DNA from 4 places in the Salinivibrio sp. YCSC6 genome. Region 4 is predicted to be linked to each of the others. Evidence: predicted binding sites of a transcription regulator. Region 4 holds the regulator's gene; each other region holds the start of a gene.
The links. Region 4 encodes PurR, which represses purine synthesis genes. Its sites were predicted from a motif close to TNANGNAAACGTTTNCNTNA; they were not measured.
Positions count from the first base shown of each region.

Region 1: purM (phosphoribosylformylglycinamidine cyclo-ligase) is a predicted target of PurR. The motif match lies at 876-895, and genes of this name have one in related genera.
Region 2: E8E00_RS09870 (NCS2 family permease) is a predicted target of PurR. The motif match lies at 974-993, and genes of this name have one in related genera.
Region 3: glyA (serine hydroxymethyltransferase) is a predicted target of PurR. The motif match lies at 1,210-1,229, and genes of this name have one in related genera.

Region 1 covers NZ_CP039516.1:2,169,017-2,171,225, forward strand. The annotation lists gene dxs (1-deoxy-D-xylulose-5-phosphate synthase) at 1-59, shown strand, start outside; gene upp (uracil phosphoribosyltransferase) at 146-772, opposite strand; gene purM (phosphoribosylformylglycinamidine cyclo-ligase) at 957-1,997, shown strand; gene purN (phosphoribosylglycinamide formyltransferase) at 1,997-2,209, shown strand, end outside.
Region 2 covers NZ_CP039516.1:2,143,446-2,145,654, reverse strand. The annotation lists gene E8E00_RS09875 (aminoacyl-histidine dipeptidase) at 1-295, opposite strand, end outside; gene E8E00_RS09870 (NCS2 family permease) at 1,035-2,209, shown strand, end outside.
Region 3 covers NZ_CP039516.1:656,608-658,816, reverse strand. The annotation lists gene glyA (serine hydroxymethyltransferase) at 1-1,022, opposite strand, end outside; gene E8E00_RS02845 (YitT family protein) at 1,541-2,158, shown strand.
Region 4 covers NZ_CP039516.1:1,597,556-1,599,764, reverse strand. The annotation lists gene E8E00_RS07290 (TfoX/Sxy family DNA transformation protein) at 1-274, opposite strand, end outside; cyclic di-GMP riboswitch class I at 382-484, opposite strand; gene purR (HTH-type transcriptional repressor PurR) at 665-1,669, opposite strand; gene E8E00_RS07280 (heme ABC transporter ATP-binding protein) at 1,930-2,209, opposite strand, start outside.

The DNA.
Region 1 (2,209 bases), 570 kb from region 4:
GTGAGGGGATCGAAGCGCAAGTGCGTACTTACCTCGATAAAATAGGCCTGTCTTTATAAGACGGGACATTTAGACTAAAAAAGCCCGCGATATTAAGCGGGCTTTTTGATCCGTTATTACGCCATCATCTTGGCGATGATGACGATTACTTGGTACCGAAGATTTTATCGCCGGCATCACCTAGGCCAGGTACGATATAGCCTTTGTCATTCAGCTTTTCATCGATAGATGCAGTATAAAGCTCGACATCCGGATGCGCTTTTTTCAAAGCTTCAATACCCTCTGGGGCAGAGACTAACACCAACACTTTGATATGTTGACAGCCTTGCTCTTTGAGCAAATCGATAGTGGCAATCATAGAACCACCCGTTGCCAGCATAGGATCGACCACCAGCGCCATACGCTCGTCGATATTGCTCGCCAACTTGTGGAAATACGGTACAGGCTCTAGCGTTTCTTCATCACGGTAAATGCCGACCACACTGATACGGGCACTTGGCACATGCTCCAGCACACCGTCCATCATACCGAGCCCTGCACGCAAAATAGGCACCACGGTGACTTTTTTGCCTTTGATTTGATCAACGCTGACTGGACCGTCCCAACCTTCGATGGTCACTTTTTCTGTTTCGAAGTCTGAAGTGGCTTCGTATGTCAGTAGGCTACCCACTTCAGTGGCAAGCTCACGAAATCGCTTAGTGCTAATATCCCGCTCACGCATCAATCCAATTTTATGCTTCACTAACGGGTGCCCGACTTCCACGACCTTCATCTTAGACTCCTTACAAAAAACAAATTCTCGGTAGTATACACGAAAGGGTTTTGCTAGCGTAGATCAAAGGCTTGACATCTCGCCTATTTCCTCACCAAACAGCTGACGCAAACGTTTTCCTTTCTAATTATCTACTGATAGAATAGCGCCGACTTTTGACTTCCAACTCCGGCGAGGAATTGCAGTGAGCGGTAAACAATCATCTCTTAGCTACAAGGATGCAGGTGTCGATATTGATGCGGGTAACGCCCTAGTCGACCGTATCAAAGGCGTCGTCAAACAAACTCACCGTCCTGAAGTAATGGGCGGCTTGGGCGGGTTTGGTGCCCTGTGTCAGTTACCGACCAAGTATAAAGAACCCGTGCTGGTGTCCGGCACTGATGGGGTAGGAACCAAATTACGTTTAGCGCTTGATGCCAATAAGCACGATACGATCGGCATTGATTTGGTCGCCATGTGTGTGAACGATCTGATTGTTCAAGGGGCTGAACCACTCTTTTTCCTCGACTACTACGCGACCGGAAAATTAGACGTCGAGACAGCGGCCGATGTGGTCACAGGGATTGCTCATGGATGCCAACAAGCCGGTTGTGCCCTGATCGGTGGCGAAACCGCTGAAATGCCGGGCATGTACTCAGGGGATGATTATGATGTCGCTGGGTTTTGTGTCGGGGTCGCGGAAAAATCCGCATTAATTGATGGCAGTAAGGTCGGTGAAGGCGATGCTTTGATTGGTCTGGCTTCTAGCGGTCCTCACTCAAACGGCTACTCTCTGATCCGCAAGATCTTGGAAGTCAGCGAGGCTGATTTAACCATGCCACTCGAAGGCAAACCTTTGATTGAGCACTTGCTGGCACCGACCCGTATCTACGTAAAGTCAGTACTCACTTTACTTGAGCAATACCCTGCTCATGCCATTTCTCATATTACCGGTGGTGGCTTCTGGGAAAACATTCCCCGCGTATTGCCTCAAGGTACAAAAGCCGTTATTGATGGAAATAGCTGGCAATGGCCAGCCATCTTTAACTGGTTGCAGGCACAAGGCAATGTCAGTGACTATGAAATGCTGCGCACCTTTAACTGTGGCGTCGGCTTAGTCATCGCGCTACCGCAAGCACATGCCGACCAAGCGATCGCACTGCTCAATGAGTCAGGGGAAACCGCTTGGCAGTTGGGCCATATTGCAACAAGTGCTGACGGCGAAGCGCAAGTGGAGTTGGTGTAATGACAAAACGCATCGTGGTGTTGATCTCAGGAAGTGGCAGTAATCTTCAGGCTTTAATCGATAAGTGCCCGCAAAACGCAAAGATTGTCGGCGTGATTGCAAACAAGCCAGATGCCTACGGCCTAACCCGCGCGGATAATGCTGGAATCGAGACTCGCGTGCTCGAAAACTCGCGCTATGACACTCGCGACGCTTACGATCATGCGTTGGCA
Region 2 (2,209 bases), 550 kb from region 4:
GATCGGTGGTAAAGTCGTGCTCGGTGTGCTCGTTTTTCTGCGGCACCATATCAAGGTGGGCTTGTAGTACTACACCTTTTCGGTTTTCCATTCCCGGCGTCGCCGGTTTGCGGATAAAAATATTGCCAGTGGGATCTTGGCGAACCTCTAAACCTCGGCCTTTCGCCCAATCGACAATGAATGCTGCCAATTGTGCTTCGTGGTAAGAGGGATGTGGAATAGCACAAATCTGGTCAAAAAAAGCCCAAACAGGCTGGGGTGATAATTGGCTGATCTCAGACACGGTAGACTCCATTTTATTTTATTGTTGGCCTTTTAAACAGTAGGCCTTACTGAAATAGATGGACTTTACCAAGCATACCACTGTCGACTAGGTGGTGACAGTCGCAGGATCAAGGGAAGGAAAAACAGAGTGCATGCCGGATATCTAGGCGTGATAGGCGTAATAAAACTACCAAATATGAACTTTTTGTGACTCTAGTCACTCTATTGCTTGTAATATAATTACGTGTGGGTTATTATCTAGACACTGATAACACAGGTTATCGATTGTTCATGGAGTGAACCCGAGTATTCGCCTCCAAGGAACCGAGACAAAATGTGAACAACATTAGGTTTAAACTTGAGAGAGGTAAAAACGATGGAAGGTATGGTATCTAACTACTACTGGAACCAACAGTCAGTGTATACCAAAGGATTTACGTATCCGGCGCCGTTCGGGTACCGCAAGTAAGTTTTACGATTCCCCCGCTCTTACAGAGACATTTCTGATCCAGAAGCAAACGCTTTAGTTCTGGCGCCACACAATGTTGTGGCGTTTTTTTTATGGGTTGTATGTCAGGTGCCTGATAAGCCAGTCATGATAGACAATCTTGTTGGCAACCATCACGAGAGCCATGACATTCCGATCAATTCATGCGGTTTCGTGCTGGAAATTTCCTTCATCGATCGGTAAGATTTGCGCCAATTTTTGACACGCAAACGTTTTCCTTTTGCATCTTATGATGCGCCACCTTTTATTCGGGATACCAACGATGTTAGAGCGTTTATTTAAACTCAGCGATCATGGCACGGATCTTCGCACCGAAGTTATTGCCGGTGTGACTACCTTCCTCACCATGGCCTACATCATTTTCGTGAACCCATCTATTTTGGCTGAAGCAGGAATGGACAAGGGCGCCGTATTTGTTGCCACCTGTTTGGCTGCTGCCGTCGGCTGTTTTGTGATGGGAATTGTCGCCAACTATCCGGTCGCTCAAGCGCCAGGTATGGGCCTTAACGCTTTCTTCACCTACACAGTGGTGCTGCAAATGGGTCACTCGTGGCAGGTTGCGCTGGCTGCGGTGTTTATTTCGGGCTTGTGTTTTATTCTACTCAGTGTGTTGAAAATTCGTGAGTGGATTATCAACTCGATTCCTATGTCACTGCGCACCGGTATCTCGGCGGGTATCGGTTTGTTTTTAGCGCTCATCGCACTGCAAAACGCGGGGATCGTTGTGGATCACCCGGCAACCCTTGTCGCACTGGGTGATGTGACGGCATTTGCCCCGGCGATGGCAGCACTTGGCTTTTTCCTTACTATCGGTTTGGTGCATCGTGGCCTAAAAGGGGCGGTCATGATTGCGATTTTAGTGGTCACCGTGATTGGTATTGTCGCGGGGGATGTCCCTTACCATGGCGTGATGTCTGCGCCGCCAAGCCTCGCGCCGACCTTTATGCAGCTTGATTTTGCCGGAGCCCTTGAAGTTGGTCTGGTGTCTATTGTGTTTGCATTTTTGTTTGTTGACCTCTTTGATACTGCAGGAACCTTAGTGGGTGTGGCACAGCGCGCGGAACTTTTGGACAAAGATGGTAAACTGCCGCGTTTAAATCGTGCATTACTGGCAGACAGTACCGCGACATCGGTCGGGGCGCTTTTAGGCACGTCGAATACAACCTCATATATTGAAAGTGTGTCAGGGGTAGCAGCGGGTGGCCGTACAGGACTCACTGCTGTCGTTGTGGGGATCTTATTCTTGCTTGCGCTATTTTTTGCGCCGCTAGCAGGTATGGTCCCAGCGTATGCAACAGCTGGCGCTCTCTTTTATGTTGCGATTTTGATGATGTCAGGTCTTGTAGGGATTAACTGGCGAGATTTGACCGAAGCCGCACCGGTGGTCGTGGTGTGCTTGCTGATGCCGCTCACTTACTCGATTGCGAGCGGGATTGG
Region 3 (2,209 bases), 940 kb from region 4:
ATATTCGCGGCACCGAGCGCAGCATCCGCTTCTTTACCAGTGATGTCTTTGTCAATCAAATCAACCAAGAACAAGTGGTTGTCGGTTGACCCTGACACGATGTTATAACCGCGTGCTTGGAACCCCTTCACCATTGCACGCGCGTTATCAATCACGCGCGCTTGATAGGCTTTAAACTCAGGTTCCATCGCCTCTTTAAACGCGACAGCTTTACCCGCAATCACGTGCATCAGTGGGCCACCTTGGCCACCTGGGAACACCGCAGAGTTGAGCTTTTTGTAGAGGTCTTCACCCGCATTAGACAGGATCAAACCGCCGCGCGGCCCTGCTAGGGTTTTATGGGTGGTGGTGGTAACCACGTGTGCATGCGGCAATGGATCTGGATACACGCCTGCTGCAATCAAACCAGCAACGTGTGCCATGTCCACCATGAACCAAGCGCCCACTTTGTCGGCGATTTCACGCATACGCTTCCAATCCACCACTTGCGAATAGGCAGAGAAACCACCAATGATCATTTTCGGCTTATGTTCCAGCGCGAGCTGTTCCATTTGCTCGTAATCAATCTTACCCGCTTCATCAATGCCGTACGCAACCACTTCATAGTGTTTGCCTGAAAAGTTGACCGGAGAGCCGTGCGTTAAGTGGCCACCATGCGCCAAGCTCATGCCCAAAACCTTATCGCCTGGGTTTAGCAGCGCCATATACACAGCACTGTTAGCTTGTGAGCCAGAGTGAGGTTGCACGTTGGCATATTCACAACCAAACAATTCACACGCACGCTCAATCGCAAGAGCTTCCACTTTATCGACATGCTCACAGCCGCCGTAATAACGCTTGCCGGGGTAGCCTTCGGCATATTTGTTGGTCAGTTGAGAGCCTTGCGCTTCCATGACGCGTGGGCTGGTATAGTTTTCTGACGCAATCAGCTCAATGTGTTCTTCCTGACGAGCCGTTTCTTCTTCAATGGCTGCGAACAGTGCCGGATCGTAATCCGCAATTTTCATGTCACGCTTTAGCATTTGTCTCTCCTGACTCAATGGTGGCGGGCTATTACCCTTAAAGCGAATGCTACCCGTACCCAAGTTGGCCCGATAGCTCGAATGGTTTTGATATGGCATAGTGCACCACACCTTGGGTTAGTCGCCTTACACATTTAAAGTGACTAAACCAAGGCAAATAGGCGGAAAAGTCGGCGTTTTAAAAGCCCGACGCAAACGTTTACGCTACCGCCATTACTGCGTTCGTCATTCTACAAAAAAACCACTGCAACAGGTAGTGTCAATCGGCCGTTTTTTTTATACGTCGGTTGTGCCAGATTAGTCCGCCATACAGAAATGCAGATTGTGCGCTGTAAACAATTTACACGCGAGTATCAAATTGCTGACATCCTATCAGCCAGTGATTTACTTGGCTGACTTTTTATTACTCTCATTTGGCGATAAAATCCGCGCCCGCAATTCCCATTAACCTTATTTAACCGCCGCCCCAGTTGGGTTTTGGCGGACTTTTTGTTGCTGTTTATGTAGGGAGAAGCCGTGTGAGCCGATATCAACACAGCTTAAAAGAAGATGTGATCGCCATTGCCTCTGGGGCGTTTCTCGTCGCACAAGGGGTGTTTTTCTTGCAACAGGCCGGACTGTTAACCGGCGGGACGACTGGCCTTGCTTTGTTAGTCAGCCAATTTACTGACCTGTCCTTCGGCACCCTGTACTTTCTGTGTAACTGTCCGTTTTATTTGATGGCTTGGTTTCGTATGAGCCCGCGCTTTGCTGTGCGTAGCTTACTCGCCGGTGGCGCGGTGTCCGTGATGGCCGACCATATCGCCTACTTTTTTCAAATCACTTGGTTGGCCCCCGCCTATTGTGCGGTCATTGGTGGCTTGCTGATGGGCGTCGGCATGTTGATGATTTTCCGACACAATGCCAGCTTAGGCGGTTTTAACGTACTGGTGCTTTATTGTCAGGACAAGTTTGGGATCTCGGCAGGAAAACTGCAAATGGGTATCGACTGTACCATCTTGGCGTTATCTTTCTTCCTCATCGACCTCAATCTCTTGATGTGGTCGGTGGTTGGCGCGATTGTGCTCAACTTAGTCTTGGCGATGAATCATAAGCCGGGTCGTTATCAAGCGCATCCGGCCAACCCTGGTGCGTAGCCAATCACCACGCCACACAAACAACAAAGCCAAGCATCACGCTTGGCTTTT
Region 4 (2,209 bases):
GCTTATCTTGGTCATCCCACCAGTATTCAGGGATCGCAAAATATTTCGTCACGACAGGAAAGCCGCGCTTTTTATACACGTAGGGTGCCAAGCCTTGTTTTTTTAATAGTGCTTCGTTTTCTTTTCCAGCACGTAAATGGAGAGTGTTGTTAACGACAAGCGCGAACATGGTGTCTTCACAAAAGATACCAAATCCACCGAACATTGAACGGGACTTTATGCTGCCAAATTTGGCAAATAACTTCATTGCGTTCTTTAAAGCTGGTTTATCCATTTGATTAAAATCTCGATGAATTACTAATGCCTAAAAAAGACGTCATAATGTAACAAGGCAAGATCGCAGAATTGTCAACGAGCCATCAAATTTGTCAGCTTTGATATGTTGGCAACCCCGCTACCGTTGATATTTTGACATCATGTCAAATTACCGTTAGGCCGGAGGCTTTGCGTCCCATGCTTTCGCCATGGTTTGCCTTGTTCAAACGCTATTAAGCATATAATAATTAGACACCGATGTCGTCCTCTCCCATCACACAAAATGTGATCTTGGTTCAGGGTGGGTGTAATTGATGAACTAGAGTAAAAGCACTACCGGAAGAGTCGTCGCGTAAAAAAGCACCGCCAAGACATTGACGGTGCTCTTCATAAAAGTTTCATTAAAACATTAAGATAGTGTTTTAACTGACTGTCGACTCACTAGTGCAGGTTGCATTTCGAACACTTGCTGCTGAGTCTCGTTGTTGGCAATTCGCGCGAGCAAGAGTTTGACCGCCGTTTTGCCTAGACGGCGTTTGGGCTGGTGAATCGTTGTCAATGGTGGCGAGAAATACTCGGTGAGGTCAATATTATCGTAACCAATCACCGATATATCTTCTGGCACTTTCAAGCCGTACTCGTTAAACGTACTAATCGCCGCTAATGCCATAATGTCATTAAAACAAAAGACAGCGGTCGGGCGGTCTGACATTGTCGCTAATTGCTTCGCGGCAATTTGTGCTTGATCGGCTTCGAAATCCGCCTCAATCAGCCAGTTTTCATTCACTGTAATGTTGGCTTCTTTTAACGCACGGAAATAACCGTTTAAGCGATGCTTACAGGTATTTTTATCCATTTGGCCCGAAATACAGCCAATTTTAGTATGCCCATTATCAATAAAGTGTTTGGTGGCAAGGTAACCGCCTAATTCAGCGTTATCTTCTATGCGGTCTGTATCGATATGGTGACTGCCCCAATCCATCACGACCATAGGCAGATCGCGTTTTTTTTCTAATAACAGCATCAAATCTTCGTTGAGATCAGAGCACACCACAATGAGTCCATCGACGCGCTTTTCTGACAACATACGCAGGTAGTCGCGTTGCTTTTCAAGGTTTCCCTCGGTATTGCAGAGAATCAGTGTGTAGCCTTGCTTGTAGCAATAGTCTTCCACACCGTGAACAAGCTCGGCGAAAAAGGGGTTGGTGGATTTAGTCACCAGCATACCCAGTGTACGTGTTGTGTTGCATTTCAAGCTTCGCGCCACAGCACTTGGGGCGTAGTTTAACTCTTCAACCGCTTGCCATACTTTCTCAGTCGTCTTCTCTGCGACAAAGCGGGTTTTGTTTATCACGTGTGACACCGTCGTGGTCGATACACCGGCGAGACGCGCGACATCTTTAATCGTTGCCATCTTGATTCTTCTTTGTAGTAATGCGTAGGGATCGTTACTCGCGACCTTACAGAAAAACGCCGCTGTTCGTCAGCGGCGATGTCTTTCACAATCCCGGCACATCAGACGGTTGCGAAGGTAACGAATCCGATTTCATCCATTCTCATAGCTAATCGGTTGCGCTCTCAGTTTACTTAGGTTGGCGCACACTCGCAATTGGTCTGATCAGCGAAAATGGACCAACAGACGGTTTTGTGAGCCAGCTATGATGTATTTATCAATTAAGACACGATCAGTGGGCAGTCATGCTCCGGATGAGTCAGAACGGTCAGCGGGTATTGGTAGATGTCTGCCACTCTATCACTACTAAAACACTGCCACGGGTTGCCGGATAGGACGATTCGACCCGCTTTTAAAAAATGCAGTTGGTCGGCGTATTGCGCCGCCAAATTCAGGTCGTGCAACACCAATAGCACTGTCATTCCTTGGTCTGCGAGTGCTCGACAGCGCTTGAGGGTGTAATGCTGATGGGTAATATCTAAGGCCGAAGTGGGTTCATCC